One region of the Pseudoalteromonas sp. OF5H-5 genome, then DNA from elsewhere that is predicted to be linked to it. Evidence: predicted binding sites of a transcription regulator. Region 1 holds the regulator's gene; the other holds the start of a gene.
What was found. The regulator MetJ, encoded in region 1, represses methionine synthesis genes. The targets are predictions, from matches to a motif close to TAGACGTCTAGACGTCTA.
Positions count from the first base shown of each region.

Region 2: L1271_RS21390 (homoserine O-succinyltransferase) is a predicted target of MetJ. The motif match lies at 14,791-14,808, and genes of this name have one in related genera.

Region 1 is NZ_JAKGBF010000007.1:248,031-264,570, forward strand. Features, by position in the region: gene L1271_RS12675 (SPOR domain-containing protein) at 1-629, opposite strand, end outside; gene aroB (3-dehydroquinate synthase) at 630-1,700, opposite strand; gene aroK (shikimate kinase AroK) at 1,727-2,245, opposite strand; gene L1271_RS12690 (type IV pilus secretin PilQ) at 2,396-4,462, opposite strand; gene L1271_RS12695 (pilus assembly protein PilP) at 4,452-4,994, opposite strand; gene L1271_RS12700 (type 4a pilus biogenesis protein PilO) at 4,991-5,596, opposite strand; gene L1271_RS12705 (PilN domain-containing protein) at 5,613-6,185, opposite strand; gene L1271_RS12710 (pilus assembly protein PilM) at 6,173-7,252, opposite strand; gene L1271_RS12715 (penicillin-binding protein 1A) at 7,382-9,838, shown strand; gene metL (bifunctional aspartate kinase/homoserine dehydrogenase II) at 9,914-12,262, opposite strand; gene metB (cystathionine gamma-synthase) at 12,267-13,487, opposite strand; gene metJ (met regulon transcriptional regulator MetJ) at 13,832-14,152, shown strand; gene L1271_RS12735 (malic enzyme-like NAD(P)-binding protein) at 14,233-15,474, opposite strand; gene rpmE (50S ribosomal protein L31) at 16,247-16,462, opposite strand.
Region 2 is NZ_JAKGBF010000020.1:24,518-41,057, reverse strand. Features, by position in the region: gene L1271_RS21440 (ABC transporter ATP-binding protein) at 1-405, opposite strand, end outside; gene L1271_RS21435 (efflux RND transporter periplasmic adaptor subunit) at 417-1,610, opposite strand; gene L1271_RS21430 (DUF1496 domain-containing protein) at 1,935-2,162, opposite strand; gene L1271_RS21425 (hypothetical protein) at 2,481-3,581, opposite strand; gene L1271_RS21420 (MBL fold metallo-hydrolase) at 3,646-4,449, opposite strand; gene hrpB (ATP-dependent helicase HrpB) at 4,526-7,036, opposite strand; gene L1271_RS21410 (GGDEF domain-containing protein) at 7,113-8,981, opposite strand; gene L1271_RS21405 (hypothetical protein) at 8,981-9,865, opposite strand; gene metH (methionine synthase) at 10,076-12,703, opposite strand; gene L1271_RS21395 (homocysteine S-methyltransferase family protein) at 12,713-13,792, opposite strand; gene L1271_RS21390 (homoserine O-succinyltransferase) at 13,782-14,729, opposite strand; gene L1271_RS21385 (DMT family transporter) at 14,907-15,797, shown strand; gene L1271_RS24890 (Ig-like domain-containing protein) at 15,843-16,511, opposite strand.

The sequences.
Region 1 (16,540 bases):
CTTTGTTCACGTAAATTTAGACTCTGCTGCTGTGGCTGCCAAGAAAGTAAAACACTCGGATTACCTCGAGCTTCAGCAACAAACGTATTAAAAATAGGATCTTCGTCAGGCGGTAAGTCTTTGTAAAACATGCTCATCAAGCGCTTACTCTCGAGCACGGATAAAGGCTCGATATGAATATCCAGACTTTCAGGGATCAGCTGAGGCTGCTGCGCCGTAGCGAGTATGTAAATTGTTTCGCGAGAAGATTTTGCGAGCTTTTGTAGTTGTTCCGCAAGCTCTTGGGTTAAATGCCTGACGTTGTCTAACACCCATAAGCATGGTCCACAAGCTTGTTCATCATGGAGCAACATGAAGTTTTCACTTAGAGATAACTTCTGATCAATGAGAGGACTGCGAAAGCTATGCTCAAGCAGCTGGTGTACCACATCAAACTCTTGAGTATTGGCAGTCAGCTTTACAAACGCTTTGTTAAAGTCTGGGTATTTATCAGTAAGAAACGATTCCGCAAGGTAGCTTTTACCAAGACCTGAAGAGCCGACTAAGGTTATCAGGTTTTGGCCATAGTCGAATTGCATAGCAATTCTATCTACCAATGCAGCTCTGCTTGGTAAAATTTGCGACTGCATTTAACGACCTATTAGAGTAACCACGGTTTCATCGCTAACATCATCCACTAGCGCACATTGGCCTAGTTGCGTAGGAAGAATAAAGCGAATTTTGCCTTGTTTGTTCTTTTTGTCTTTGCGCATATGTTGTAAAAACTGCGCTGCGGTCATCTCGCTTGGCGCTTCTGTCGGTAATTGATAAAGCGCAATAACACGACGGATCTTTTCAACATCAGTAGTACTAAGCGCGCCGCGCTGACAAGCCAAATTTGCAGCTATCATCATACCGGCAGCAACGGCTTCACCATGCAACCAATTACCATAGCCCATTTGCGCTTCAATCGCATGGCCAAAGGTGTGACCCAGATTAAGTAATGCACGCAATCCCGCTTCGGTTTCGTCTTTGGCGACGATCTCGGCTTTTATCGCACAACACTTATAAATAACTTGTTGAAGGCTTTCAGCATCTAGTGCGCTGAGCTGAGGATGCTGATACGTTAATGTATCAAGAAAAGATGCGTCATAGATCAACGCATATTTAATGACTTCAGCCATACCCGCAGCAAACTCTCTTGCAGGCAATGTACTTAAGGTCTTGGTGTCGATAAAAACCGCTTTTGGCTGATAGAAAGCACCAATCATGTTTTTACCTAGCGGATGATTTACCGCTGTTTTACCACCAACCGATGAATCTACTTGTGACAGCAAAGTCGTAGGGATTTGAATAAACGGAACACCACGCTGGTAGCATGCCGCAACAAAACCAGTCAAATCGCCAACCACACCGCCACCGAGGGCAATCAAACACGTATCACGACCACAATTATGCTCGAGCAAAAAGGCAGAGATCTTTTCAAACCATTCTAGCGATTTGTATTGTTCACCATCAGGGATAACAAAATGTAGCGGTTTTTGAGCGTCAAATATCGCTAAAAGATTGTCTAAATATAAAGGTGCTATGGTGGTGTTGGTGATGATAACAGGACGACTTTGCCCAACATACTGCTTAAGTCGTCCTTCATCAGATAAGAGATGTTCACCGATAAAGATGGGATAGCTCCGCTCGTTTAAATCAACCTTTAATTCAAGCATGGCGTCCCTCCTACGGTGTTGTTATATTAGAAATCTAATTTTTCAATAATTTGGTTTGCAACTACTTTAGCGCTTTGCTCATCCGTGCGAACAACGTGATCTGCCACTTCTCTATATAGTGGTTCACGCTCATCAGCTAAGCGCTCTAGTACGTCACGTGAGTCTTCACTGGTTTGTAGTAATGGACGACGCTTATCACGCTGAGTACGAGCTACCTGTTTTTCGATCGGCGTTTCTAGGTAAACAACAATACCGCGCGCAGACAACTTGTTGCGCACTTCTTTGCTGATCACAGAGCCACCACCTGTCGCTAACACAATGCCTTGCATTTCTGTTAGGTCAGAGATGACGCTTTCTTCACGCTTGCGGAACCCCTCTTCGCCCTCGATATCGAACACCCAAGAAATATCGGCACCTGTGCGGCGCTCAATTTCCTGATCCGAATCGAAAAATTCAAGGTGTAATTGATCTGCAATGTGACGACCAATCGTGCTTTTACCAGCCCCCATCGGGCCTACTAGAAATATATTACGTTTCTCAGCCATATCTTTTTAGTACAAACGAACTCTAAAATTTGAAATAAAACCCCGCCTAACGACCTGGCCCCAAAATTAAGGAGGGGATTATCTCAGTAATCCGTGAACAATTTCAAGTCAAACCACGCAAAAAGCGCAATACTTTTACTGTCAACGGGCCTATAAACTGTCTTGAATGATCTTAGGCGTCACAAATATCAGCAATTCTCGCTTTTCATTAATATCACGAGAGTTCTTAAACAATAGACCTAAATATGGGATATCGCCCAAAATTGGGATCTTACTTACTGCCGTTTTCACTTCTTGCTGATAGATACCACCCAGTACGATAGTTTGACCATTTTCGACCAGTACTTGTGTTTGGATCTCTTGGGTATTGATTGCCGTCGCCGGGCCATTTGGCGTTTGCACGGTATCACCTTTAGTGTCTTGTGTAATCACTAAGTCGAGAATTATTTTATTATCAGGTGTGATTTGCGGTGTCACCTCCAAGCTTAAAACCGCTTTTTTGAAGCTCACCGTCGTTGCACCACTTGATGATGCCTCTACGTAAGGAATCTCTGTACCTTGCTCGATACGCGCCTTTTTCTGGTTAGCTGTCGTGATGCTTGGCGTCGCGATTATCTCACCTTTATTTTCTTGCTCCAGTGCAGACAACTCAAGATCTATCAAAGTGCCATCAGCTAATTTCGCAATGTGCATACCAATACTGCCAGCAGGGACTCCTTTTACGCCTAAATTAACGTTTAAGCGGTTTTCCAAAGACGGAATATTGCCATTGGATAGCGCATTCGCACCGTCTAGCGTACCAGAGATGGCATCACTGCCTTGCTGATCGCTAAAGCCCCAGCGGACACCTAAGTCTTCTTGTACTGTGTCATCTACAGTAACCATGCGTGACTCTATACGCACCTGTTTTACCGGCACATCTAAGGTTTCAACCATCCGACGAACACTTTCAATACTGCGTGAGGTGTCTTTAATTAATAAAGTATTAGTACGTTTATCAACCGATACACTACCACGATGACTAATAATAGAGTTGATATCGGTTTTGAGTAAGTCAGCAAACTCTTCCGCTTTCGCGTAATTAAGTTGAATATACTCGCTATATAATGGTTCCAGCTCTTCGACTTGCTGACGCGCTTGTAATTCCTTGGCTTCTCTAGCAGCGAGCTCTTCAGATGGCGCGACCATCAAAATAGAGCCATCCATACGCTTATCTAGCCCTTTCACACGTAACACAACATCAAGCGCTTGATCCCAAGGTACACCATCTAAACGCAAGGTTATATTGCCAGATACGGTGTCACTCGTTACTAGGTTAAAGTTGTTTGTATCGGCGATGATCTGTAGTACGGAGCGAATTGGAATATCCTGAAAATTCAACGTGATCGGCTGACCTTTATATTCTTTTTTATCGCCAAAGGTTTTATTACCTTCGTCTTTTTCAACTGATAAGGTAAAGATGTTATCAAGCTGTTGATAGGTAAACTTGAATGCCGCATTTGGCTCAATCACAATGCGGCTTTTATTGTCTTCTTTAAAGGTTTCTATGCGAGATACCACAGTGCCAAAATCTAACACATCGAGTTCGTATAGCAGGTCTTCTGCAATATCGATATGGTGGAAGTCCGCAATGATTTTACCACCGCGCTCTTGTACATCGATGGCCGCTTGATTGTGCTCAAGAAACGCAAGTACTTTAGCTTCACCTTTCTCACCGCGACGAAAATCGATAGCTTGAATTTGGTTGATAAACGCAGTGACTTTTTGACTTTGATCTTGTTCAGAGACAATCGGTTTATTAGACACTTCCACTATCACAAGGTTATTCTTAACCTCGGTTTTATATAGCTTCAGCTCATCCATGTTGATGGAAACGGCAAAACCACCATCTCTGAGTTCACTGGTAATGCCTTGAATACCAGCTTTATCAATACTCAAAGCTTTTAAGCTTTCTTCAAACTCAGCCTGCTGGAAAAACAATTCAATACTGGTGCTTTCGCCGACAACACGAACTTGTGGCTCTGTATTGAGTTTTTCATCAAACACCAGTTGTAGCTGAGTTTCCCCTGTCGGAACGGGGTTATAGCGAATGTCATACAACATAGGAATGGCATGCGTAATTGACGAAAGGCCAACTAAGGCAACACCGAGCACAGAACGCCATAATGTTCGAGTGCTTTTAATGGTTGATTTTATAACGTTATTGTTAGTATTCACTCGTGCCACCTTGTTCCGCTTCTAACATTTCCACTTTTGTTAGCCTTTCTTTCCAACATCCCGTTCCATCTGGGATCAATTCTAATAATTCTAAATGATCGGCATGTACACTCAGCACTTTGCCATGATACAGGCCCATATATTCACCACGCTTTACACGATACAAGCCTTGCGTCGCCGCTTCGATTAGCGCCCAACGACCATCAGACTTGGCAATAATGCCTTTCATACGTAGATTATCCAACGGAAATTTCTCCAATGGATAGCGATCTCTATCTGGATCTGGGTGTAAACAGTTTTTAATTTGAACTAGCTTATTTTCAATCACTTCAGGCTGGGGCGCAACAAAAGGGCTACGCAATTCTGAAGCGCTATACTTAAATGGCTCATAATTTTGCATTTCAGGTATAGGCTCGATTTTTGGTGTTGAGCTTGCTTTTACCTGATCAATAAATTCTTTTTGTTCTGCAGTACTATCATTACAACCCGAGATGAACATCAACGAGGTCACGCAGAGCATCAGTCGGATCATTTCTGACCTCCTTGCTCATAACGATAAGTTTTTGCCACAACACTAAATACCAGCTCGCCATTTCCTGCATTTTCGATTCTAAAATCATGTAGGCTGACTATACGAGGTAATTCAGATACCTTACTCACAAACTGACCAAATTCATGATACTTACCTATCACTTCTAGCTTAATCGGCAATTCGGTATAAAACTCTTTACGTACCTCTGGCATCCAGCCAATTTTTAGGAAGGTTAATCCGCTTGAGGTACCAACGTAAGTCAGATCATCAAGTAGTCCAGGCGTTTCGTTGGAGCTTGGCAGTCGTCTCAACAGCTCAGTGAATTGCGCTTCCATATCAATCATTTGCTGTTTATATAGCTCTAGATTGTTTGCTCTTGCGTATTTAATCCGGTAGCTCGTTCTCAGCTCTTGCTCTTTTTTAACCGCTTGGTCGTAGCGGTCAATGGAACTTGAGACCATCAGGTTATAACCCAATACCATCATTAGTAAAACCACCAGAACGGAGCATAAAACTTTTACAGGAAATGGCCAATGACCAATATTATCGAGCTCCAGCTCATTCCAATCTATTTCTTTTAAACTGTTTAAGTCAAAATTCATGCACTGTGCCTCCGCCCTATTTCGCTTTATCGGCTAAGTGGATGTCGTCATGAGACTTAATATAAAAATGCATCGTAAAATCACTCAGTAATTTTGAACTTTGCTCACCGGCTACTATGCCTTGGATCACCGGCCGCTCTATTAAATATGATGATTCAACTTGTCGTAGCATTTGCGATAAGCGGTTGTTTGATTCACTCCGACCAATGACTTTGATCATATTGTCTTGTCGTTCAAGACTGGTGAGATAAACCCCAGCCGGAACTACTCGTGCTATTTCATCGATAATTTGCGTGCCGAGACTACGGTTGAGTTGTAGCTCTTCAATAAGCCGAATACGGCGTTGTAAATTTTCTTTTTGCTTATTCAGATCGTTAATCGCGACAATCCGTGAATCTAGTTGAGTGATCTCACTTTCGAGATAGCGGTTTTTAATTTCTTGCCCGGTTTTCAAGCCGTCATAGAAGCTGCCAAGCAAGTACATTAACAACAGACAAGCCGCGATGATCACCGCAATGATAGTCAAAAAGATTTGTTGCGACGCTTGCCTTTGCTGCTCGCGCCAAGGAAGCAAATTTATATGTGGCATGATGAGAAGCTCCTTAATGCCAAGCCTGTCGCTAAGGCGAATTGCGCTTTATGCTTTTGCAGCACATGCCTATCTACTTTTGGTGCAATCTCCATATCAGTAAACGGGTCTGCCACTATTGTGTGGATCCCAAGCTCATCAATGAGCAGTTTATCTAAGCCATCCACTAAAGCCGTTCCACCCGTCAACACGATGTAATCGATATGATCTTTACCACTGGTCGTCATAAACATTTGCACTGCTCGACGAATTTGCTGCAGCATAGAAGTTTGGAAAGGAGCCAAGACTTCAAAGGTATAGTTTGGAGGTAAATCCCCCGTCGTTTTCGCCAGTTCTGCTTCATCGTAGGTTTTGTTGTAATAAGCAACAATGCTGTTGGTATATTGCTCACCACCAAACACTTGGTCACGAGTGTAAATCGTTTTCCCAGATTGAATAACGCTAATCAGCGTAAGCACTGCGCCAATATCTATCATTGCTACGATTTTATCAAAGGCATCATTTGGCAGTTCAGGGTAAATGACGTCCATGGCTCTACTTAGTGCGTAGTTTTCTACATCAACAACTTTCGCTTTGAAACCCGCTTCTTCCAATGCGCCAACCCGTGCTTGCACGCTTTCGGTACGAGCCGCAGAGAGCAGCACATTCATTTTTGACGGATCGGCTTCGTTTACTCCAATTTTTTCAAAATCTAGACTAACTTCATCTAACGGGTAAGGGATCAGGCTATCTGCTTCAATCGCTATCTGGGACTCGAGTTCAGCATCAGTTAATGACACATCCATAAAGATCACTTTTGTAATCACGGTCTGACCGGATACGGCAACTGCTGCATATTGCGTGAGCTTTGGAATGCGCCGCTTCATTTTAGTTATCGCGTTGCCGATCGCTTCAATGTCTTGAATGGCCCTTTCATTTACTGCTCCTTTCGGAATAGGTTCAATCGCAACGGCTTCTACTCGGTAGCTGGAACTTGTCTTCGACAGCAACACCGCTTTGACACAATGGGAACCGATATCGATCCCTATCATCAGAGGTGCTTGTTTTTTTAGTAGTTGGCTCAGCATGTGAAGCGCCCGTTTCCTTTTAAGACTGTGTACCATAAAAATTTAGCACACAAAAATATTAATCGTTTTTTAATCAAGATATACTAGCAGTGTCTACCTGTAATTGGGAGTCTAACTAGGGATAATTCCGTGAAATTATTGAAAAGATTTTTACAATTCGTTTTTGTTTGTACCCTTTTAGGCGTGTTGACACTTATCAGTCTTTATTATTATGTCAAATCTGACATACCAAGTGTAGAGGTTTTGAAAGATGTTCAACTACAAACACCCATGCAAGTCTTTACACGAGACGGAAAACTCATCAATCAGTTTGGTGAAAAGCGCAGGATCCCTGTACGTTTGCAGGATGTTCCACTCCCCATGCGCAAGGCATTCTTAGCGACAGAAGATAACCGTTTTTACGATCATTTCGGTATTGATCCGATAGGTATCGTCCGCTCCGCTTTAGTGCTTATCACCACAGGACAAAAAAAGCAGGGAGCCAGTACGCTCACCATGCAACTTGCCAGAAACTTTTTCTTAACAAGAGAGAAAGCCTATATTCGTAAAGTGAAAGAAATCTTTATTGCGTTGCATATTGAGCAGCTATTAACGAAAGACGAAATTTTTGAGCTTTACTTAAACAAAATTGAACTGGGTAATCGCGCCTTTGGTATCGGTGCTGCAGCGCAAGTCTACTACGGTCGCTCACTATCAGAATTAACTTTAGCAGAAATGGCAATGATTGCAGGCCTGCCAAAAGCGCCTTCTGCGTTAAATCCAATTCGTAACCCAGAGCGCGCGCAATTGCGCCGGAATGTTGTGCTCGGACGAATGCTTGCAGAAAAGTATATTACTCGAGCAGAATATGATGAGGCAACACAAGCTCCTATCACGGCTAAATTCCATGGCGCCGAAATCGAGCTGTATGCACCTTATATTTCTGAAATGGTTCGCGCCTATATGGTTGAGCGTTATGGTACTGATAAGGCTTACAACTCTGGCATGAAAGTTTACACCAGTGTGGAATCAGACATGCAACAGGCTGCTCAGCATGCATTAGTTGATAATTTACATGCCTACGATATGCGTCACGGCTTTAGAGGCGCAGAAGAAACCTATTGGCATGCTGAAACGGAATCGCCGCTAAGCCATGAAGGCATTATTACTCGCCTTAAAAAGGTCAATGAAATTGGGCCGTTAAAAGCAGCTGTGGTGCTAAGCATTGCAGAGAAAACGGCCGACCTGCTCTTAAAAACCGGTGAGCAAATTACATTGGAATGGTCAGGCTTAAGTTGGGCCAGACAATACATCAGTGAAACGCGTCAAAGCTTACCACCAAAAACAACCGCAGATATCCTCGCGCCGGGCATGCAAGTGTTTGTCCGTAAACAAGACGACGGCTGGATGTTAAGTCAGTTGCCACAGGCATCCAGTGCCCTCGTCTCACTCGACCCGCAGGATGGGCGTGTAAAGGCGATTGTGGGTGGCTACAGCTTTGAGCTTAGCCAATACAATCGCGCTACCCAAGCTAAGCGTCAGGTGGGTTCAAACATCAAACCCTTTATTTATTCATCCGCATTAGAAAATGGCTATACCCTAGCCACCATTCTTAATGATGCCCCGATTAATCATTGGGACAGAAGCGTTGGCGTGGCTTGGCGTCCGAAGAATAGCCCTGAAGTGTATAACGGCCCAATCCGTATTCGCCGAGCGCTTGCACAATCGAAAAACGTGGTATCTGTTCGTTTGATCAAAGGCGTTGGCATAAATAAGGCTGCTGATCATTTGCTTAAATTTGGTTTCCAAGACGCAGATATTAATCGCAGCGAGTCGTTGGCACTTGGTAGTGCAGCACTGACTCCTATTGAAATGGCGCGCGGCATGGCCACTTTTGCCAACGGCGGTCACCTCATTGAGCCGTATTTTATCGATAAAATTACCGACTCATTCGGCACTGAGCTGGGTTCTGCAGAGCCGCTATTGGTCTGCGACGAACAGCAGATGGAAGAACAACCTGAGCGCTGTGCACCGCAAGTGATTTCGGAGCAAAACGCATTTCTGATTGCTGATGCGCTTCACAGTGCTATCTGGGGTGGTGGTAGCTGGAAACACGATACGGGCTGGAGCGGCACAGGCTGGCGTGGTCAATGGTTAAAACGTCGTGACCTTGCTGGAAAAACGGGTACCACCAATGACTCAGTAGATACTTGGTTTACGGGCTTTAACCGTAATGTCCTCACCACAGTCTGGGTTGGCTTTGACGATGCGAGTAAATCCTTGGGTCGTGCGGCCTACAACGCTAACCTTGGTAATAATCAACTTGTTGGCGCAGAAGCCGGAGCGATTTCAGCACAACCTGCTTGGATAGACTTTATGCGTGAGGCGCTTAAAGACGAGCCTTTGGCTCCAATAGAGCCGCCTCCTGGGCTTATTTCAACTCGGATTGACTTAAAGACAGGGCTTTTGTCTCGCAAGAACGATTACACATCTCGGTTTGAATATTTCGAGCAAGGTACGGCCCCAACCAAGTACGTATTGGATACGGATAGCAGCACACCGTTTGACGATACCGCGCCGCTACCGACTCACGAAGAGTTATTCTAAAATAGAAATGCCGATACAGATGTATCGGCATTTTTGTCTTATACCAGTTGTATTATATCTATTTTCTTAAAAGAGTTATTTTAGATTTTGCGTCAGCCAGAATAAATCGGAATGTATTCCCGCTGCTGTCACTTCTTTACCTGCCCCCGGGCCTTGGATCACCAGCGGGTTTTGTTCATACCATTTAGTGTGGATCACAAAAATATTATCACCCGGCGTTAAATTCGCGATTGCCGAGCCATTTGGTACCTGTGCAATGCCTACTTTTGCAGAGACTTTGCCATTGCTTGCAATTTCAAGCGCACCAGTATAACGAAGCGCAGCGTCATTCGCTGTGGCCTTTGCATAGTGTGTCGCATAAAAGTCATCGAGTTGCTGGCGATTTTCTAAAAACGTTTGCCATGAACCCACACTCAATGACTCAGGCATTAACGCCTCTAATTCAATATCGTCAAGCTCAAGTTCAATGTCTAACTCTCTTGCTAAGATCAAAAGCTTACGCTGCATATCACGGCCAGATAGATCTTCGCGCGGATCGGGCTCAGTAAAACCAAGTTCTTGCGCCCCGAGCACTAGCTCAGAAAATGCTTCAGAACCATCATAGCGACTACACAGCCAAGATAAAGTGCCGGAAAAGACGCCTTCAATTCTCACCACTTCATCGCCACTATTTTGCAGATCAGCCAACGCAAAGTTAATGGGTAGACCTGCGCCAACACTGGTGTTGTAACGCCATAACAGGTTACGCTCTTGTAACTGCTGACGCAGCTTGGAGTACCAACCTTGTTGTGCCGTGCCGGCATATTTATTAGCGCTGATCAAATGGCAGTCATGTTCAACAAACTGCGGATACAACTCGCTGAAACGCTCGCTCGCAGTAATATCGACCACCACTTTATGCTCGTAATCTAGCTCTTTAATACGAGTGAATAGCTCTGCTTCATTATATTCGATGGCCTCATTTTGCCATTGCTGTTGCCACGATGCTAAATTCAACCCGCTTGGACAGAACAACATTTGCTTAGAACGCAGTAAGCCAACCAACTTAAGATCAAAGTGCTCACTCAGCTTAGCGACTTGGTTTTTACATTGTTCGATAAACACTTCACCCACATTGCCAACACCAGCTACAATCACAGCAAGCTCTCTGCCTTTATTGACCAAACGTTCGTGCAATATAGCAAGTAGATCGCTATCAATTGCTTGATCGGTTAACACTAAGCTGTAATGGCGCTCTTGCAGCACAAAACGGGTGACAATCGCATGTTCATCCAATAATTCCAGAGCTTGCTGATGTAAGCCAGCAACATCCTGACTTGGGGCAACAATAGCAAAGCCTTGTACTTGCGACTCAATAATATTGGCTCGCGAATCCAGCGCTTTAATCACAACATGGCTAAACTCAGATGGCACCAGTAAGTGTGCCTCTCCACCTTTAACAAAATGATGAATGCTATGTTGAATAAGCTGGCTTAGCTGTTTCACTTCACCACTTTTTAGCTGCTCAACGCGTAACAGGTCAAGTTGTCCAAAAGTGGTAATAAAGCGCTTCTCTTTGCTATAGCCTGCCTTTACTATCTCAGTGCCAAGTGCATCGGCGTCAAAGCTGCTGCGAACTTGCAGTTTTATATCGGTATCTTTAAGTGGAGACAGCGTTTTTGCATGTAGTACTGGATTACCTAATCGTGCGAGTAATTCAGCTTGGCCACGACATACCTTTGTGTATTTTATGGCATTGGCGACTTTACGTGGATCAGTGCTGAATACACCCGTTGTATCCGTCCAAATTGATACTTGAGCCGCATCAAGATAACTTGCCAACAAAGTCGCGCTATAGTCACTGCCATTTCGGCCTAAAGTCACCGTTTCACCTTGTGCATTTGCGGCAATAAAACCGGTAACGATATAGATAGCGTGATCATCAATTGCGCGATAGCACGCTTCTTTGTTATGGGCGTGTAGTAACACCCCCTCTTGTTGTACAAATAACGTACGAGCGTCGATAGCTTTGGCTTCGATACCTTGAGAACTTAGGTAGTTTGCTAATATACGAGCCGACCATAGCTCTCCATGTGCAAGTAAACTCGCGTAGTGAAGATGCTGTTCTTCTCGTCCTGAAGCGATTGCTTGCAGCTCATTGACAAGCTGTTTGAGTAACACACTGTGTTGTTCACCTACAAACAGGGCATCAATTAATTCACGTTGATGATTTTCAACTTGTAATAAAACATCGTTGAATGCGCGAACATCTTGCTGCTCAAAGCTTTGCCATAACTTCACTAGGGTATTCGTTGTTTTTCCTGCAGCAGAAACCACAACACTGTCACCTAGTTGACATTGCTCTAACACTATCTTGGCAACCGCCTGATAACGCTCTGGCGAGCTTAAACTCGAACCACCAAACTTATGTACTACTTTTGCCATTTACTCACCACAACGCTACTGTATGTGCAGGCGTTAATTTGAATGACTTAGCATCATCACTCGCCTGACTTTCATCAATACATGCAAATCCCGCTTCCAGATCTGCAATGAGATCCTGTGCATCTTCAATGCCTACAGAAATACGAATCAACGTGTCACCCACTCCCGCTTCTAAACGTGCTTGCGGATCCATACCCGCGTGTGTCATCGTCGCTGGATGACAAATAAGACTCTCAACCCCACCTAAAGATTCTGCCAATGAAAAGTGCGTTAGAGACGTTAAAAACTTCGCAGATGTTTGCAGATCGCCTTTGATATCAAAGCTCACCATGCCACCAAAGCCGAGCTGTTGTTTTTTCGCAAGTTCGTGTTGAGGATGCGACTCAAGGCCAGGGTAATAAACTTGGCTAACATACGGCGACTTTTCTAAATATTCTGCAATAAGCTGAGCATTTTCTTGATGTTGGCGTAAACGCACATTTAAGGTGCGCAGTCCACGTAGGGTAAGGTAACTATCAAAAGGTGCACCGGTAATACCGATATTATTCGCCCACCAAGCTAACTCATCACCCAATTCCTGTGTACGCGCGATCACCGCGCCCCCCACTACATCAGAATGACCATTGATATATTTAGTGGTTGAATGCACGACGACATCCACGCCAAAGGCAATGGGGTTTTGTAATGCAGGAGACAAGAAGGTGTTGTCAGCGGCGACCAAAGCCCCCACAGCGTGTGCTGCATTTACGACAGCTTCTATATCCGTTAACCGCAAAATTGGGTTACTTGGTGTTTCAATCCAAACTAATTTAGGTTTGATCTGCTGCAGCTGCGCAAGACTTTCAGGTTGCGTGAGATCCAAGACTGTTAATTTGAGTAATCCACGCTTTGCAAGCGATGTAAACAAGCGATAGCTACCACCATAGCAGTCATGTGGAATAACCAGCGTATCGTCATGGTTAAGCAGTTGAGTTACTAGGTGAACGGCAGCCATGCCAGTGGCGGTAATAATACCACGAGCACCACCTTCAAGTTCGGTAAGTGCCTGTGCAAGCACATCACGATTAAAGTTACCGCTGCGGCCATAATCGTAGTCGCGTTTGGTATCAAAATCGGCAAAAGAATAGGTGGTAGAAAGGTAAAGCGGTGGCACTACTGCCCCATGCGCTTTATCAGCTTCTATACCGTGACGCACTGCTACCGTCGATTTATTAACTTGACTCATAAGGTCACCTAGATAGTTGGATGTTTAGACGTCTAAAAGGTTAGAACAACAGAAACCAGAAGTCAAAACATTTATACTGCTAAATGGCTAAATAACTAGTATTTGACTATCTTTTTTAAACCGATAAAATTTCGCCACTCTAGGCGTTGCTAATACGACTGAGTTATTGAAAACTATGGCAGAGATTCTTCTATCTCGCTATGGCGGATTAGTTTATTCATCTATTTGAGTTTGGGATTTATCTTTAATTCGTAAGGTTATCCCTATATTCATGCGGTTGGTGAATAATGTAGACCAGAACCCAGTCATATTGGCATTGATGTAACTGAGGCAAGTACACAATTATGGCAAAATGGAACGGTGAGTATATTCACCCATATGCAGAACACGGTAAGAAAGCAGAGCAAGTAAAAAAGATCACGGTGAGCATACCTCTGAATGTACTCAAAGTGCTAACTGATGAGCGTACACGTCGCCAAGTGAATAACTTACGTCATGCCACGAACAGTGAGCTTTTATGTGAGGCGTTTCTACATGCCTTCACAGGCCAGCCACTGCCGAGCGATGAAGACTTGAGAAAAGATAATCCAGAGCGTATTCCTTTAGAGGTAAGACAAATAATGGAAGAGCGCGGTTTGGAGATCCCAGAAATAAACGAAGAGTGATAACTACTCTTTCGCTCTGGAAATACAGACACAAAAAAAGCCTCAATCGAGGCTTTTTCATTTGAATAATACCAATGGTATTATTCCATATATCCAGCTGGCATATCGATTTGTGCCACGCCTGATTCAATTGCAGCTATCGCTACCGCTTTTGCGATACGAGGTAACAAACGTGGATCCATTGGTTTTGGAATAATATACTCAGGACCAAACTCTAGACTATCTACGTCAGCCGCTTTTAACACTTCAGCAGGTACAGGCTCTTTCGCAATCGTTCTAATTGCTTCAACCGCTGCAATCTTCATCTCGTCATTGATAGCGGTTGCGCGTACATCAAGCGCACCACGGAAGATAAACGGGAAACACAGTACGTTATTTACTTGGTTTGGATAATCCGAGCGGCCTGTCGCCATGATCAAATCATTACGTGCACCGTGTGCAACTTCAGGGCTGATCTCAGGGTCTGGGTTAGAACAAGCGAATACCACTGGCTTGTCAGCCATTAGCTTTAGATCCTCAGCAGAAAGTAAGTCTGGGCCAGAAACACCAACAAATACGTCCGCATCCGCAATCACGTCTTGTAACGTACGCTTATCCGTGTTGTTTGCAAACAGCTCTTTGTATTCATTTAGGTCATCACGACGAGTATGGATCACGCCTTTTCTGTCCAGCATATAGATGTGCTCACGTTGGGCACCGCATTTGATCAGTAATTCCATACAAGCAATAGCGGCTGCACCCGCGCCAAGACACACAATAATCGCATCATGAATATCTTTACCTTGGATTTCCAACGCATTCAGCATACCCGCAGCGGTTACAATTGCAGTGCCGTGCTGATCATCATGGAATACAGGAACGTCACAACGTTCAATTAGCGCGCGCTCAATTTCAAAACACTCTGGCGCTTTAATATCTTCAAGGTTAATACCACCAAATGTGTCTGCGATATTTGCCACAGTATTGATGAAGTCTTCAGTGGTGTTGTGCTTAACTTCGATATCGATTGAATCAAGGCCCGCAAAACGCTTAAATAATAGTGCCTTACCTTCCATAACAGGCTTTGACGCCAAAGGACCTAAGTTACCCAAGCCAAGAATTGCCGTACCATTACTGATCACCGCAACCATATTTCCTTTACCCGTGTAACGGTATGCATTCGCCGGATCAGCCGCGATTTCACGTACTGGCTCTGCAACACCTGGGCTGTATGCAAGTGCCAAGTCTTTTACGGTCTCGGCAGGTTTAGTGAGTTCAACACTGATTTTACCTGGAACGGGCTTCTCGTGATAATCTAGAGCTTGTTGACGAAAGTCTGTCATGGCGCGATATTTTCCTACGAAGTTAATGTGAGAGTGTGGTAAACGTTCGCATTCTGAATGTTGGCAACCTAGCTAGCTGGTTACAGCAACACACAGTGCGATTAACTATATGAGCGACGACATTCAACCACTCAACAAGCGTATGTGCTTTGCTGTCGCGGTATGTCAATAGGACATATAGTTAATCGACCGTATTCACACAATACCGAGTTTTGCTCATTATTCAAGTAAAATCAGGTCTATCCACTAGCATGGTATTTTCTATACTTTTCCGAGAAGATAAGCTCAATTTTAAGAAATATTTCACAAATAAAATGACTAAAACTTAAAAAACAAGACGCTAAAACCAGCACAGAATGTATAAAATTAGCACAAATGTACACCAACTATAAAAACAATAAGAAAATAGCAACTTAACTAACTTTAACGTCAAGATACCGACATTTAATCGCAATATACTGACTTTAGTTTATATTAAGTGCTCATACCTGATAGTATTTACTATATGAGCTTTGATTATTTTCACAACTTAAGCTCGTAAATGTTCAATATTTATCTGCTAAATAGAGTTTTTACTCTACCCAAGAGATCAGTAAAGTTTTGCTGCCAAACTGGCAAGTTTTTTATTTTAGAAGAATAAAAGACACAATAAGACGGGATGACTGACGGTCTATCTGCTGATGCAGAATAGGATGTATAAATCGAGAAGGTATTTTCAAACAGGCACAAAAAAAGCACCCTAAAGGTGCTTTTTTCGACTAGACCAACAAGATTACTTCTTGCTGCTAAGTGCACCGAAACGCTTGTTAAAGCGATCTACACGGCCACCTGTGTCAAGGATCTTCTGCTTACCAGTGTAGAACGGGTGACATGCAGAACATACGTCTAGGTGAATATCTTTACATAGCGTTGAACGAGTTTCGAACTTGTTACCGCAAGAGCACGATGCAGTGATCGTCTCGTAATTAGGGTGAATACCTTCTTTCATAGCAACCTCTAGTTAAGGCCGTATCGCTCTCCAAACCCGAAGTCTGGCACCATACGTAGTTATACAAAAATGTGGACG
Region 2 (16,540 bases), on a different contig from region 1:
AACTTGCTTAAGCGCGCCCATCACACGGCGCTCAATTTCGTCAGTCGCAAGCGCAGGCTCTCGATACTGAAGCGGTAAAGCCACATTATCAAATACCGTTAACCCATCCAGTAGATTAAATGACTGAAAGACAAAACCGATATGCAAATTACGCAGCTCTGCTTGCGTGTCTGCGTCTAGCGTACTGGTTTCTATATCTTGGATGCGATAGCTGCCCGACGTGATGTCATCTAATAGTCCAAGAATGCTCAATAGAGTGGATTTTCCCGATCCTGACGGGCCAGTTATCGCAACATAATCGCCCATTTCAATTTCAAGGTTAATGTTGCTAATGGCGTGAGTTTCAACATCCTCGCCAAAGAACACTTTGCTCACTTGATGCAATGCCAAAATTGTCTTGTCCATTTGTTCTTCCTTTACCGATTGAGTGATTTAATTGTTATTTTTTCTAGGTGCTGGTAGTCAGACATTTCTGACACCACCACTTGCTCACCGGATACACCGCCTTCGAGTACTTCTATGGCATTGCCGGCTAGTTTACCAAACTTGAAACTTTTTTTGATAAGCATGTTGTTTTGTTTATCTAAAACAAATAATTGACTCTGAGATTGTGGAGTTGCACGCGGTGGCTTAATAAGTGAAAGTGCGGCGGTCTTTTTTGCTGTAAAAATTTGCCCTTCAACAGTCAAAAGTGGGCGAGCATTGCTTGGCAGCTCCCCAAGCAATGCCAGCTCTATCGCAATACGCCCGTCTTGTACGATGGGCACAATGCGGCTAACCTTTGCCTCAACCTGACCAACAAAGGTGTCTACTACTGCTCGTTGACCTAAGATAATCTCGCTTGCTTCTCGCTCTGGCACCAGTAAGTCGGCTACCAAAGTTCGCTCACTGCCCACCACAGCTAGCGCCTGCCCGCGTGTAATTGCTTGACCTTGACTAACATGTACTTGCTGCAACATGCCGCTGATCCCCGCAGTGACTTGTAATTGCTCCACCGCCTGAAGCGCGACCTGATAGCTCAGCTCATATTCTTTTAATAGTTCTAGTTCAATCTCAATTCTTTGCTTGTGTAATGCACTGGTTTGGCTAAGTTGCAGCTGAGCGAGCTTTACTCGCTCGCTTAACTGAGCAACAGTTAAGATTGAGCGCTGATGATCTAAGCTTGAAACTATGCCTTGAGTAACTAATTGGCGCTCAGCCTGTTCTCGCAATTTGGCATTTTCAAGCTCACTGCTGAGTAGGGTATTTTGTCCTTTCAATACTAGTCGCTCACTTTCTTGGCTTAGCCTTAACGCTTCAACATTGGCTTTTTGCCTAGCGAGTACTAGTCTTTCTCGGTGGAGTTGCTGAGTTAACTCAGGATTGGTTAACTGTAAAATAACGGTGTCTGGCTCTACCCTACTGCCTGGAAGATGCAGTATGGTTTCAACTTGAGCTGCAAATGCGGTCGTGATCTCTCTACTGATCTTTGAGCGTAACCTTCCATAGCCTTTAACACTAAATTCTATTGGCCCGGATTGAATAGAGGCAAACTTGAGTGTTTCTACATCTAGCTGGTGCTTGTCCGGTAAGAACAACATACCAAAGAGTATAATTAGGGTGACAGTCACAATTAATCGCCACCTAAAAGCCTTGACAGGTGGTTTTGTCAGAGTCGTTTTAATATCCATCGCTTCACTGTATTAATTTTTTATACGTAAAAGCGACATCCATGCCAAAGTTAAGCAATTGATTTATTGTGCTTTTTTATTTTTTGTTTGTGTTTCTTTCCCAACAGTGGGACTGTGGCAGAGCTTTTCTGGGAATTTTTGAAGTAAATAATGAATTGGAAGTCTAGAAAGTAACTCTTAGTTACGCTTTAACTTGGTCATAGTTAGAGGTGTATAACCGATGTAAGCTACACACCTATGATAGGTCGCGAAGTTTACAGCAAACTAGAGTGTCTTCCAGACCAAGATATTGTCCCCACGTCTAACACAACGCTGCACGACATCGCCGATATAGTGTTTTGCGCCTTCAGAGAATTGTTTATCTGCGTAGTAGCAAAACTTTGTTGAGTCGTAAGTTTTTGCTTGTTTGTTATTTACTTCAACATTATTCGCTTCAGCAGCAATTGAAAAAACAGGTGCTAATAGCAAAACTGAAAAAATATATTTTATCATTTTAATTTCCTTTTTATTCAGCCCACAAAGCCTATGGGGTGTTTCATTTACATGTTAAGACGGGTATATCAACCGCAACAGCCAAGCCCTTATTACATTTCAACCTGCTCAGAAATTACCTAAAACAACTTAAAAGCAATAAAAACTGACTAATTTTAAATCGTACCTATTTCAATTCCAATGTCAATTATTTAACACCGACCACCGAATTCTAAAACTCTATAGAAGTCTTTAAGAATGATGCTAATCATATTAACACTGGCCCTATTGAACTATATTTTATGTCTATATACGTGGAGGTATTCTTAGACTCTAATACTATAATCGCCAAATCGCTTTAAAGGTTTTGCTCGCCAAATAGAAAAATAACAGCGGCATCAATACTAACTTCAGTAGCAAAAGCGATACCACGTTTAAGAAGTCGATAAAGAGTGACTCAGCAGCGTCGAGCATATCGTTAATACCACTAGAAACGGCTTTAATTGCTCGACTTAACGTCCCCTCATTACTACCGTGTAGCTGCTCATTGAGCCTTTCTATTTGTTGTTGATGTTGATCTTTCTCTCTATTAATAAGTGCAATTTGAGTATCAATTTTAGCCTTATCACTAGCCAATCGTTGTTGCTTTTCAATCAGTGGCTTAGCCTCTTCACTTTTGGTAAATGTTAGCCACTCGGATAAACTACGGTTTGCTTGAGCCGCTTCAATATCACCTTCCAGCGCGGTAATTTCAGCATGTAGCTCGGTAGCTTCACCATGAAGACGGATCTGTTGTTTTGTCAATAACGCTATTTGTTCACTATGGCTTTGCTTTTGACCGGTGATTTGGGCCTTTATTTTTGCACTTTGCGCACTGGTCTTTGTTGCTTGAGATTGGAAGAGATCAACACTGCTCGACACAACTTCACTTTGTTTATTTATTTCTTGGTCCAGTAAGAGTTGGCTAGTGAGACCTGTCGATAGAATTACAAAGGGAACCACAAAACGGATCAATAGCATCGTGGCTAATATTTTAGTTCTAACCGTTTGCCAAAGCCCTAGATAGCAGCACACGAAATATCCAATTACCGTGACAGTAAAAGCGACACTAAACAATACATGAGTAGAAATGGTGTAGAGAATTCGTTGTATAAACAAAGAGCCAATGGCTAGTTGCATCACATCAGAAATGTATTCAGCTAAATCATTGATAGGATCGAGTAGCTGCGCAGGCTGAATGCTTGCAACACCAATCCCAACCTCGGCAGATTGCAACAAAGAAATAGCGCCATTTACTGTACGTGCTGAAGCATAGACGAGTGAAGATTGTAGCAGCGCTCCATCAATGAACTCCGTCATGGTGAGATTGAAAGCTGATGACCAACTTAATACCACCAAGATAGTAAGTAATACAAATTTACCTATTTTAGCCCAGACCATCTACATACACACCTAGAATGCTAAAGGTTTAGTATTGATGAACAAAGCTTAACTAAAACTGATCTTACTTGTGATTTTCTGGATAATTGGCTACCACAGATAATGTCCGCTTTACAAATGTATTCAGCGCCCGCTCTGGAAGAAAGGGTTGTCGCCCTTCAAGATTAAACTGTGATAATAAGCGCTTAATCTCCTCATCGTTCTTTATTTGCTCAACCGACTTACCCGCCTGATTCAAAATCTTCACCCGCTCAACCAAAGCGAATGTTTGAATTCTATGTTCTTCGAGTTCTCTTTTCGATGTAGGTTTGCCATGACCTGGCACAATCAACGTATTTTGATCGCCAATCGATAAAAGTAAGTCTACCGCTTTATTAAAACCCGTTAAGCCCCCAGCATAAAATGTTGGATGCCAGTTTGTGGTGTAAATGTCCCCGGTGAATAAAATATTGCTCGTGGGGTGATAGAGAATGTTGTCATTGGCGGTATGTGAAACGGCTTGAGTATGCTTTATCACCCCAAGCTCCTTTAACCCTTGTGGGCTGTCAATAAGTGTAAAACCCTGTTGTTGGAAAAAAGCATTACCACCAGTGTGATCCGAATGACTATGCGTATTTAGCAGGTATTTTTTCTCGGTCTGAAAGCTATTCTGTATCAAATCATTGAGCTTTGGCAAATCCGCATCTTCAGCTGTGGGGTCAATGATCACCACTCCCCTTTTCGTTGCAAAGATCCCAATGTTTGTGCCATAACTTTTATCTCTAACGACTTTTGCTGTGTCAGATTGATAAAGCACTTCAAACTCACCGCTATAAGTTGGCTGAGCAACAATTAAGCCCAATAAGATGAACCCCGTAATAGACCGCATTTCACACTCCTTTCTACATTAGACTGTTCACGTTATAGCCATTATGACTTCTTTACAAGCCTGTTGCTCCACCAGCCTACTTTCCTCTCGCTTTTATGGAGCGGCCGGGCTTTTCCTCAAGCGGTTTATCTGGCCATCGGTGTTTTGGATATCGACCACGCATTTCTTTGGCCACCTCAAAATAAGAAGTTTGCCAAAAGTTGCTTAAATCACTGGTGGTTTGGATTGGCCTTTTCGCTGGAGATAACAGCTCAAATCGCACTGCGACTTGACCATTGGCGAGCGTTGGCGACGTCAATTGACCAAACATTTCTTGTAACACCACAGAAACGGTTGGCCCTTGGTGCTCATCGTAGCGGATCGCGACTCGCTTATCGCTTGGCGTAACATAAAACTCAGGTGCTTGCGCTTCGAGTTGCTGTTGCTGCTCCCAAGTGAGTGTCGCTTGAAGCAGGTTAAAAATATCCAGTTGCTTCAGTTGTTTGATAGTGTTTACGCCCGTCAAATAGGGCAATAACCAAGTATCAAGCTGCGCTATCAAACTTGACTCAGATATCTGTGGGAAGGTATTCAATTGTTCACTTAACCATTTAGCTCGAGCGAGCCAAGCGTGACTTTTTACCGACCAATTGAGCAAACCAAGTCCTTCCGATGTGAGAATATCCTTCACACATTGGGCAAACGCTTCTTTGGGGATCTGACTCAGGTTTTGCTCTTTTAATACCAGAGCATGATATTTAACTTGTTGCCGGCCCTGAATCGCCTCTTTTTTACTATCCAGTTGATACTGCACCACCTCACTCAAATATGGCGCTAGCTGCTCAAGTAATGTGCTCTTTTCGATTGCGCAGCTTAGAAATACCAAGCCATCCTTATTTTTGCCATCCACATCACAAACAATCAAATAAGCCTGACCTTGCAGCGGATCGCCGTCACGTAATGTCACCCCCCGACCATTCGCAAGTAAGTAGCGGTTGTCCCCTAAAGGACGTTTTTGTGCAGCTCTGTCAGGAAAGGCATGGAGCAATAAAGTAGGTGCTAAGGTTTGAATATCTACAAGGGTGATTGCTTCACTCTTGAGACTAATTCCCAGTCTGTGTGCAAATGATTTGGCCAATTTTACGGCCTGCTCTGCGGCAGCTCTGTGCAAGCGATATGCTTTGGCGGCACGGGTACGGTCTTGCACAAACTCTACCAATGCCAATACTCGTTCACATACATCACTTGTGTTAGCTTGTACTACAATATCGCGCTCGCTCAATATTGCCGCCAAAAAACAAGCAAGTTGTTGCGAAATTAGCGTCTCACATCGCAGTAGCATGCTGGCAAGACGAGGCGAAACCCCTAGTTGTAGTGCACGCTGCCCAGCAGTTAACACTTTATTATGCGCATCGACCAAGCCAAGCGACTGATTCAATTGACAGGCCACCGAAAAATGTTGCACCGGTGGCGATGTTAGCCAATTCGCGTCCTTGTATTGTGTCACGCCCCACGCGCTGAGCTCTAACGCTAAGTCAGAAAGGTCAGTGGTGGTTATTTCTTCTGGCTGAAAGTCACTTAAATTATTATGCTCGCTTTCGCGCCAAAGACGTAAACAATGGCCCGCTTGTAGACGACCCGCACGCCCTGCACGTTGTGTTGCTGATGCCTTTGAGATCATCACCGTATCGAGCCGCGAGAGACCGCTTCTAACGTCATAGGTTAAGCGTTTTTCAAGGCCAGAATCTATAACCATAGTGATCCCGGTTATAGTCAAACTGGTTTCAGCAATATTGGTCGAAAAAATAATACGTCTTGATGCGCTGGCGCTTTTACTGAGTACTTTCTCTTGCTCAGATAAGGGTAACCCGCCGTACAAAGGCAGAAGCTCAATATTACTTTGGTCAAGCTCTTGGCACGCCTCAATGCAGCGCTGAATATCAGCCTGCCCGGGAAGAAAAACCAATACATCACCATCGCTTTGTAGAGTGAAAGCGTGACGCAGCGCACTTAATACATGCTCCGCTAAGTAACGACTCGCTTTACCGACATATTCAATTTCAACAGGATAGGTTTTACCGGGGCAAGATAACCTTGGTGCACCATCCAGATAATTCGATAAAAGCTCGGTGTCTATCGTTGCAGACATCACCAGTAATTTGAGGTCGTCGCGATACGCTTGTTGCACTTCAAACGCGAGCATTAAAGCTAGATCCGCATGAATAGAACGCTCATGGAATTCATCGAAGATAATAAGTGCAACATCACTGAGTTCGGGATCCGCTTGAAGACGGCGAGTCAATACGCCTTCGGTGACGATTTCCAAGCGGGTGTTGGATGAAACACGTTGCTCGTTTCGGATTTGATAACCGACTCGCTCACCGACCGATTCCCCCAGCTGTTTGGCCAAATAGGTCGCGATAGATTTTGCAGCCACACGACGTGGCTCAAGCATAATAATTTTTTTACCGGAAAAAATATCAGCTTGCAGTAAACGCAGCGGCACTAAGGTCGATTTACCTGCGCCGGGCTCGGCTTGTAATACCAGACGGTTATCATTGTTTAAGGTGGAAATAATCTCGGGGATGAAGGCTTCAATCGGCAGCAAAACTATAGCGCTTTATTATTCTATCTTGTTCAATATGATACACCTAAACTGGATGTCTCCAAACAGCAGAATTCGCTTAACGAGTATTACAAGCATAAATAAGATCGGATAGATTTGACCACGTTTTTAGTTTGCCTGCTTGTAAATATGAGCGTAGATTTTGCACCATGTGCTCTGCCGGACTCTGTACTTCCTCGTCTCCAGTGTGCACGCCAACCCAGGCATTACGATGAGATTCTTTCGCAAGATATAAGCCACCGTCGGCTAACTCTAACACATGTTCCCAGTTAAGCTTGTCTGGTTGTGTTGGGTCAAACGGGAATGGAGCAAAGCCAATTGAACAAGTACAGTTGATAGTTTGATCGTTCACCACAAATGGATAGCTCTCCACTTGGCGACGGATCCGTTCTGTCACTTCGTGCGCAGCCGCTCTGTCCATATCCGGCATCACCAACAAAAACTCTTCCCCACCCCAGCGCACTAATATATCTGACTCTCGTGTGCATTGCTTGAGGATTTCAGCAAAGTCTTGCAACACGATATCTCCTGCGGCATGGCCAAAACTATCATTGATATTTTTAAAGTGGTCGATATCAATAATCACAAAAATTAGATCGGCATTCTGTTGTGTTTGCGGAATTTGCCACTTTTGCCTGTACACTTCAATGGTGCCATCGATCACGCTAAAAAAATGATGCCGATTACTCAGACCGGTCAAGCTATCGGTGAAACTAAGGGTTTGTAACCGCTTATTTCGCTCTGCGAGTTCCTCAGTACGCTGCGCAACCTGACTTTCTAACAGCTTGGTGTAAAGGCGATTTTGCCAACGCCAATAAAAGACCAGCGCTAAGGTAAATACAAGCAGGACTATCAATAACCAACGCTGCTGGCTTAATCTTGCATTTTCTATCTGTTGCTGATGCGCCATAATCTGCTTTGCCTGCTGGGCATTGTCTCGCTCAAGCTCATTAAGTGCCTGCTTTTGTTGGGCAAGAGAATATTGCGCTTCTAGCTTAAGTAGTTTGTTATTACGCTTTTGCAAATTCAGTGACTGCTCGGTAACGGCATAGCGTTTTAAATAACGATGCGCTTGCTGATAGTCTCCAAGCTGAGCATAGGCTGAGGCCAGTATCCACTGCAACTGAGATTGAAAAAGTAAAAAACGTGTGCCGAGTGTATCTCTCAGCCCAGCCTGAGCTAAATCAATTGAAGTTGCAAAATCGCCACTTTGTAAAGCCACTCTGGCACGCTGCACTGCCGACATAATCCGCATTCTTTGGTTTTGAACCAAATAACCCGCATTGTCTAATTCATCTAGAATTTGCTTGGCTGGTAAATATTCCCCGAGCTGTAAATGAGCCCAAGAACGCGTCAGCTTTAACTGCGCAAGCGTCTCCTGCCGAATGCCTGAAATCTCTGGTACGAAAGAAGACTTAAGCGCTAAACGATAAGCGCCCTTATCCATATTCAAGCGCGACTGCCATAAACTGATATCGGCTTTTACCTGGGCATTATCATCAATTTGCTCAGCCAGTACTGACGCTTTATCTAAATAGCGCTGCGCTAACTCATAGCTCTCTAAGTCAATATCAAGGTGAGCAATGGCGAGATAGGTGTTTGCCTTTAAAAATGTATTGTTATCAGCTTCGGCCAACTGCAACGCTTGTTGGTGCAAGTCGAGACCATCCTCAAACTCACCAAAGTGTTGAACTATACTACCCTCTAACAGTAATGCTTTGATTTGCAACGGCTTATTACCTTGCGCACGCGCTTGCTCTCGAAGTGCTCTGATGTCCGGTAATAAAGACAAGTCATAATCTTGTTCAGCCGACATTTGTAGCGCATTTAAGTTGCGCTGTATTTGTTCTGATGATTCGTAAGCAAAACCACAAAATGTAATTAGCGCACTTACCAATATGCAAAGCGATACCACAGCTGGCTGCATTAGTCTCCTCCCACCAGCATTTCAGCGTTAGCCACCTGCCAATTCGCCACTTTTTTGTTGATAAAACCAGATTCTGTCAACGCCCGTTTGATCACGCCTCGTCGTTTAAGTATTTTTAACCCACGATTGAGTGCCGCAAATATTTGCATGCCTTCAGGATGATTTTTACTGACGACAAAATGCCGAGAGTCTGGCAAGACAACCTTAATATTTTCGATTGGGACATATTCTTTACCTTCAAAATTTAAAGTTAAAGAATCACTCACGCTAAAATTAATCAACATAGTGTCGACGACATCACTTTCTACCATTGCCAACATGGTTTCCCACGGGCCAATAAAGCTCACCATGTGTAAGTCTGTATTCATCAAGGCACGCCAATCCACTTCCCATTGCGGGTTAGATACCACATTCAGCTGCCGAAGCTGTGAAAGCGGCGTTTGCTGCAGTGCGACATTACGCTTGGTGACGTAAAGCCCAGCTTCGTAATCTCCTACTTCAACAAGCGGATCTGAGATAAATAATGAGCCGCGATAGTCCACGATATTTTCATGCCAAACACTGCGAGCAAGGATTAAACTTTCCCCAGCGATCAGATCGGAAAACTCTAAAATATTCACCGAAGGTTTTGGATTAAATACAACTTTGCGCGTCTCACCACCAAGAAACAAGGCCTGCTGTAGTAACACCATTTCGATGATTTCAATATGCGAACCTTTGGTGGTTGGAAAAAAAGAATCAACGTCTAAGACGTCACGACCAGCAAGAAAGTGCTCATAACGCTGACTGAAATTTTCACTACTGATAATGTCAACAACCAGCTGATTGCTCCCCCAACAGAGATTGGAAATAAAAAGGAGTGAAAACAGCCACTTCATCTTCATTGTTGAGTAAAGCCTTATTATTAACAGTTATTCAACTCAGTATACTTGAATTTAGCGTGCTCTGTTAACTACTAAACAACATATTCTAATGAATTTGGATTTGAAATTTATCAGCCCGCTAATAAACGTTAAAACTCAAGAAATGAAAGCAATAAAAAGCCCAGCTAAACTTAATCTCAGATTAGGTTTAGCTGGATGCCAATTCAGCTATTATGCCGTTTCATATCCTAAGTTAGGACCAAGCCAACGCTCCGCTTCTTCTAGCGACATCGCTTGACGCGCAGCATAGTCTTCTACTTGATCTCTTTGAATACTGGCAACGGCAAAGTACTTAGAATCTGGATGTGAGAAATACCAACCCGACACCGCCGCTCCCGGCCACATGGCGTATGAGCTAGTCAGCTTCATACCGATACGGTTTTCGACATCTAACAACTGCCAAATTTTTTGTTTCTCGGTGTGTTCAGGGCACGCTGGATACCCTGGCGCAGGACGGATCCCTTGATAGTTTTCACGGATAAGTTCTTCGTTACTTAGCGCTTCATCCGCTGCAAATCCCCAGTACACTTTACGCACTTGCTCATGTAAATATTCAGCAAATGCCTCGGCTAAGCGATCTGCGACCGCTTTAATCATGATCTTGTTGTAGTCATCTTGCTTGGCATCAAATGCATCTGCTAAGTCATCTTCTTCAAGACCACCAGTGACGGCAAATGCACCGAAATAATCAGGTGTGCCTTTAGGTGCAATATAATCCGACAAACAATAGTTAGGGAAATCGGTTTTTTCGGTTTGCTGACGCAGCTGACATGACGTAACCAAGACTTCGCTGCGCGACTCATCGGTATAAATTTCAATATCATCACCCACGCGGTTAGCAGGGAACAATCCAATCACACCCAGTGGCTGTAAAGTGCCCGCTTGTTCTAACTGATCTAACATGGCATTGGCATCATGAAACAGTTTTTGCGCCTCTTCACCAACCACTTCGTCTTGTAGAATACGTGGATATTTACCGGCCAATGACCAGGTCATAAAAAATGGCGTCCAGTCGATATAATCACGTAGCGTTTTAATACTCACGTCTTTAAACTCGGTGATCCCCAACTTATTTGGCACCGGTGGCGTGTAGCTTTGCCAATCAAATTTTACCGCATTATCGCGAGCACGCGCCAAGGTAACCGGTTTTGAACGTGGCTTTTTGCGCGCCTGCTGCTCCCGTACTTTGACGTATTCGTCCGCTGTTTTCGCTAAAAACTCTGGCTTTTGGGTTTTACTTAGCAGGCTAGATACCACACCAACCGCACGACTGGCGTTATTGACGTAAATCACACCTTTGTCGTACTGAGGTTCAATTTTAACCGCCGTATGCGCTTTCGATGTGGTTGCACCACCAATGAGTAGAGGAATATCAAAGCCGCGACGCGTCATTTCTTTCGCAACATGCACCATTTCATCAAGGGATGGCGTAATAAGGCCAGACAGACCAATGACATCAGCGTTTTCGTCAATGGCCGTTTGCAGAATTTTCTCTGCTGGCACCATCACACCCAAGTCCACGACTTCGTAGTTGTTACATTGCAGTACCACGCCCACAATGTTTTTGCCAATGTCGTGTACATCGCCCTTAACCGTGGCCATGATCACTTTACCGTTACTAGAGCCTTCTTCTTTTTCAGCCTCAATGTAAGGGTCAAGATAGGCAACCGCGCGCTTCATCACTCGAGCAGATTTCACCACTTGAGGCAGGAACATTTTGCCCGCGCCAAACAAGTCGCCAACCACGTTCATACCATCCATCAGTGGCCCTTCAATCACTTGAATTGGCTTATCAAACTGTTGGCGACAGGCCTCGGTATCCTCGTCAATAAACTCGGTGATCCCTTTAACTAAGGCGTGCTCCAAGCGTTTTTCAACCGGCCAAGAACGCCACTCTAAATCTTCCTGCTTTTCGGCTTGCGCCATGCCCGAGTATTTAGGCGCGATCTCAACCAATCGTTCGCCAGCACCGGCGTCGGTATTGAGGATCACATCCTCAACGGCATCACGGAGCTCTTTTGGAATATCGTCATACACGGCTAACTGACCCGCATTGACGATCCCCATATCCATGCCCGCTTTAATCGCATGGTAAAGAAACACAGAGTGGATCGCTTCACGCACCGGGTTGTTACCACGAAAAGAGAAAGAGACGTTCGATACGCCCCCTGACACTTTACAGTGCGGCAGGTTTTGTTTAATTCTGCGCGTGCCCTCGATAAATTCTACGGCGTAGTTATCGTGCTCTTCGATACCCGTAGCGACCGCGAAAATATTCGGATCAAAAATAATGTCTTCTGGCGGAAACCCAAGCTCGTCAACTAAGATTTTGTAAGAGCGCTGACAGATCTCAAACTTTCGTTCTGCGGTTTCCGCTTGACCAACTTCATCAAATGCCATCACCACCACAGCAGCACCAAAGCGCTTGATGATTTTGGCTTGGTGGATAAATGGTGCCTCACCCTCTTTTAAGGAGATTGAGTTTACAATGGCTTTACCTTGAATACATTTCAGACCCGCTTCAATGACTTCCCATTTAGACGAGTCGACCATGATGGGGACTTTAGAAATATCCGGCTCTGACGCTATCAGATTAAGAAACTTCACCATCGCAGCTTTTGAGTCCAACATGGCTTCATCCATGTTGATATCGATCACTTGCGCGCCGCTTTCAACCTGCTCTCTGGCAACATCCAGCGCGGTTTCGTAATCTTCTTCTAAAATTAAGCGCTTAAATTTTGCCGATCCCGTTACATTGGTACGTTCACCGACATTGGTAAATACTGCTGTTTGTGTCATGGTGAATTCCTAATTTAAGTTACAGGCTTCAAGACCTGCCAAACGCATCCGCACTTCGATGTTAGGCAAGCTACGCGGCTGGGTTTGCTCAAGGCCTCTCGCGAAGGCGCGAATATGTTCGGGCGTGGTGCCACAGCAGCCGCCAACAATATTGATAAACCCTTCATTGCCCCAATCGATAATCTCTTTTGCCATGTCATCGGCTTCTAGGTCGTATTCACCAAACTCGTTAGGAAGCCCTGCGTTTGGATGTACAGAGGTAAAGGTCTCACAAACCCGTGACAGCTCTTCTACATACTGTCTTAATAAATCTGGGCCTAGCGCGCAGTTGAGGCCAATAGAGATTGGCTTAATATGACGAATGGAGTTATAAAACGCCTCGGTGGTTTGCCCTGAAAGCGTGCGACCGGAAGCGTCGGTAATTGTGCCCGAGATCATAACAGGCAGAGTGACGCCCGCTTGCTCGAACGCTTCTTCTACACCGTAAGACGCGGCTTTGGCGTTGAGCGTATCAAAAATCGTTTCAATCAAAATAAGGTGCGCACCGCCTTCAATAAGGGCAAGCGTTGATTCGACATAGGCTGCAACCAACTTGTCAAAAGTGATATTGCGAAAACCAGGGTCGTTTACATCTGGAGAAATCGAACAGGTTTTTGACGTTGGGCCAAGTACACCTGCCACATAGCGAGGCTTGCTGGGATCTTTGGCGGTAAATTCATCACATACCGCACGTGCAAGCTTCGCCGATTCAAGATTAATCTCGCGGCTTAGGCTTGCCATGTCATAATCTTCCATCGAGATGGTGGTGGCGTTAAAAGTATTGGTTTCAATGATATCTGCGCCAGCAGCTAGATAATCGCGATGGATCTGTTTGATTATCTCAGGCTGCGTCAAACTTAGCAGATCGTTGTTGCCTTTGATAAGGACATGCCAATCTTTAAAGCGCTCACCACGATAGTCTTGTTCTTCTAATTTGTGCTTTTGGATCATGGTTCCCATTGCACCATCTAAGATCAGAATACGTTGCTGCATTGCTTGCTTAAGCTGCTCTGCTATTTGCTCACCGTTTACGGCTACATTATTCGGCATAATTGTTAGTCCTTACATCTTGGCTAACTAAGTTAATATCATAAGGTGTGGTTTGGTAAACATAGTAGTTTAACCAATTTGAGAATAACAAGAATGCATGGCTTTGCCATGTCTTAGATGGACGTTTGCTGGTGTCATTCTCAGGAAAATAGTTCTCAGGCTGCGGTGCGTTGGCCATTTTTTCACAATCACGATGGTATTCTTTTTGTAGCGTATCGGCGTCGTATTCAGGGTGACCGGTAATATAGACTTGGCTGCCTGAGTGATTTTTAATTAAGTAAGCGCCCACTTTTTCAGAGCCTGCTAATACCACTAGGTCTTTACACGCATTAATTTTATCGATGTCGATGTGGCCGTAGCGTGAGTGTGGCACCAAAAACTCATCATCAAAACCACGAGTGAGCGCCCCGTGGTCAAAGTAACAGTGGTGTTTGAATACGCCGCAAAGTTTGTCATTTTTGAGCGCTCGCTTTAACCCATAATGGTGATACAAGCCAGCATGTGCGGCCCAACAGGAAAACAGGGTTGAAGTAACATGGTGCTCAGCCCAATCAAAAAATGCTTGCAATTCCTGCCAATACACCACATCGTCATATTCAAGATGCGCCAGCGGCGCGCCAGTGACGATCAAAGCATCATAGTTTTGATCTTTCACATCCGAAAAATAGCGATAAAACATATCTAGATGTTGTTCTGAGTTTTCAGAGCTGCGGTGGGTGTCTAGTCGCAACAAATCAACATTCACCTGCAAAGGGGTATTTGCCAGTAATCGGATAAATTGCACCTCAGTCTCCACCTTATTCGGCATCAAGTTTAATATCGCGAGCCGCATTGGGCGGATCTCTTGAGTTGATGCACGACTTTGTGGCATCACGAACACATTTTCATGACGCAATTGGGCAATGGCTGGGAGTTCGTCGGTGACGGTGATTGGCATGCGCTGCTCCAGACTAATCGAATGGCATTATTATGGACAAAAACTAGAAAATTTCAACCTCTAGATGTATGGACGTCTAAACATTAGTGGTAATAATTTGATTCCTTACCTCTCACTGATTATTTCAATTTATGTATACTTGCCACCATATTAATAAACACAAGAAACTTGAGATTTATGATTGGTATTGGCGAAGCAGCAGCGATTGCAGCGGCTGGGGTATGGGCTGGCTCAACCATACTGTACAAACGATTTAGCCATCACCTTAGTCCATTTGAGTTGAACGTCAGCAAAGGCGTCATCGCTTCAGCTTTGATGATCTTGTGTTTGCTCATCGCAGGTGATGCAATGTACCCGACCTTACCCTCGAGCTGGGGCTGGCTGATAGCAAGTGGGGTACTGGGCATAGCGATTGGTGACAGTGCCTACTTTGCCGCACTTAGAAATATAGGTCCTGCTCGCACTTTGGTTATTGAAAGTCTTGCACCTGCCATCGCGGGGATCTTAAACATTGTGCTCCTTGGTGTTTATCTCAGCGCATCCGCTTGGCTCGGCATTGCAGTGACAACCGTTGGTGTGATGCTGGCGATTAAGCCAAGTAGAAGCCAGCCAGTATTAGACAAAAAACATTATCTCTTGGGAGTCTGCTTTGCACTCACGGCTGCCATTTGCCAAGCTGCAGGTATGGTGCTTTCCAAAGGTGCGCTAAATAACGAAAGCATTAGTAGTTTGTGGGCGGCACTTATCCGCTTGGGATCCGGCACCCTATTTGTGGCCTTTATTGTTGTTTATTTGAAATCACAAAGCCTGTTTAAAGCACTCACACTTAAACAAATCGACGGTAAAAACTGGTTATTCGTTGCAGTGTTTTTTGGCACCTTTATTGGACTGTGGCTACAGTTGATTTCCGTTAATCATACTGATCCCGCTATCGCACAAACCATCTTTGCAACGGCACCGCTCATGGTGATGACAATTGGACTACTGCGCAGAGAAGCTATTACTAAGTCTATGATGTTTGGAGGCCTAATTGCTTTGGCTGGAGTATTTTTATTGCTAAAGGGATAGCCAATATCACACTTAATATGTGTGCGTATTGGCCTGAGTTTGGGGTTAATTTGCTACCGAAACAGAAACTGTCGCCGGCGCGCTTGTAATATCATAAAGGTTGTTACCCTTAATGCGATATTGGAACGAATCCTGGCCAATGAACCCAGCTTTTGGTGTGTAAGTAATGGAGTAGTCACTGTTAACAGATACTGTACCATTAGCTGGTGAGCTAAAAATCTCAACACCATAATAATATGGTACGCCACTATCGTTATCTTTAACGTACACATCAACAGGTTGACCAGCAACGGTTTGTGCCAAGTCATCACTCGGATACACATCGTAATTACCACCAAACGCTTGGTCTAAGCTAACTCTGATCTCTCCCCACTCCGATGTTTCTCCAGCAGGATTAACAACGCGAAAAGAAATCGTATCTATCTTTTGGTTACCGTTGTCTTCGCCTGAGAAATAAAGCACCTTACCCTTAAATTTAACCCAACGTCTGTCTAATGTGTTGTATGCAACCGCCTGACCGTATGTAGTGTAAACTTTGTCATAAAAGCCAATTTGATCGTAGCTTTTGCTACTATCCAATTGAATACGTAGCTCACTATTTGGATAATTTGGATCAGTCACGTTGCCATCGGCAAAGATATTAAATTCCTCTTGGATGTTTAATCCAGCATTGTACTCAAATATGGCTTTATCAAGCTGGGGAGCGGCACTCACTAATGGTGCAAATAACGCGACACCGACGC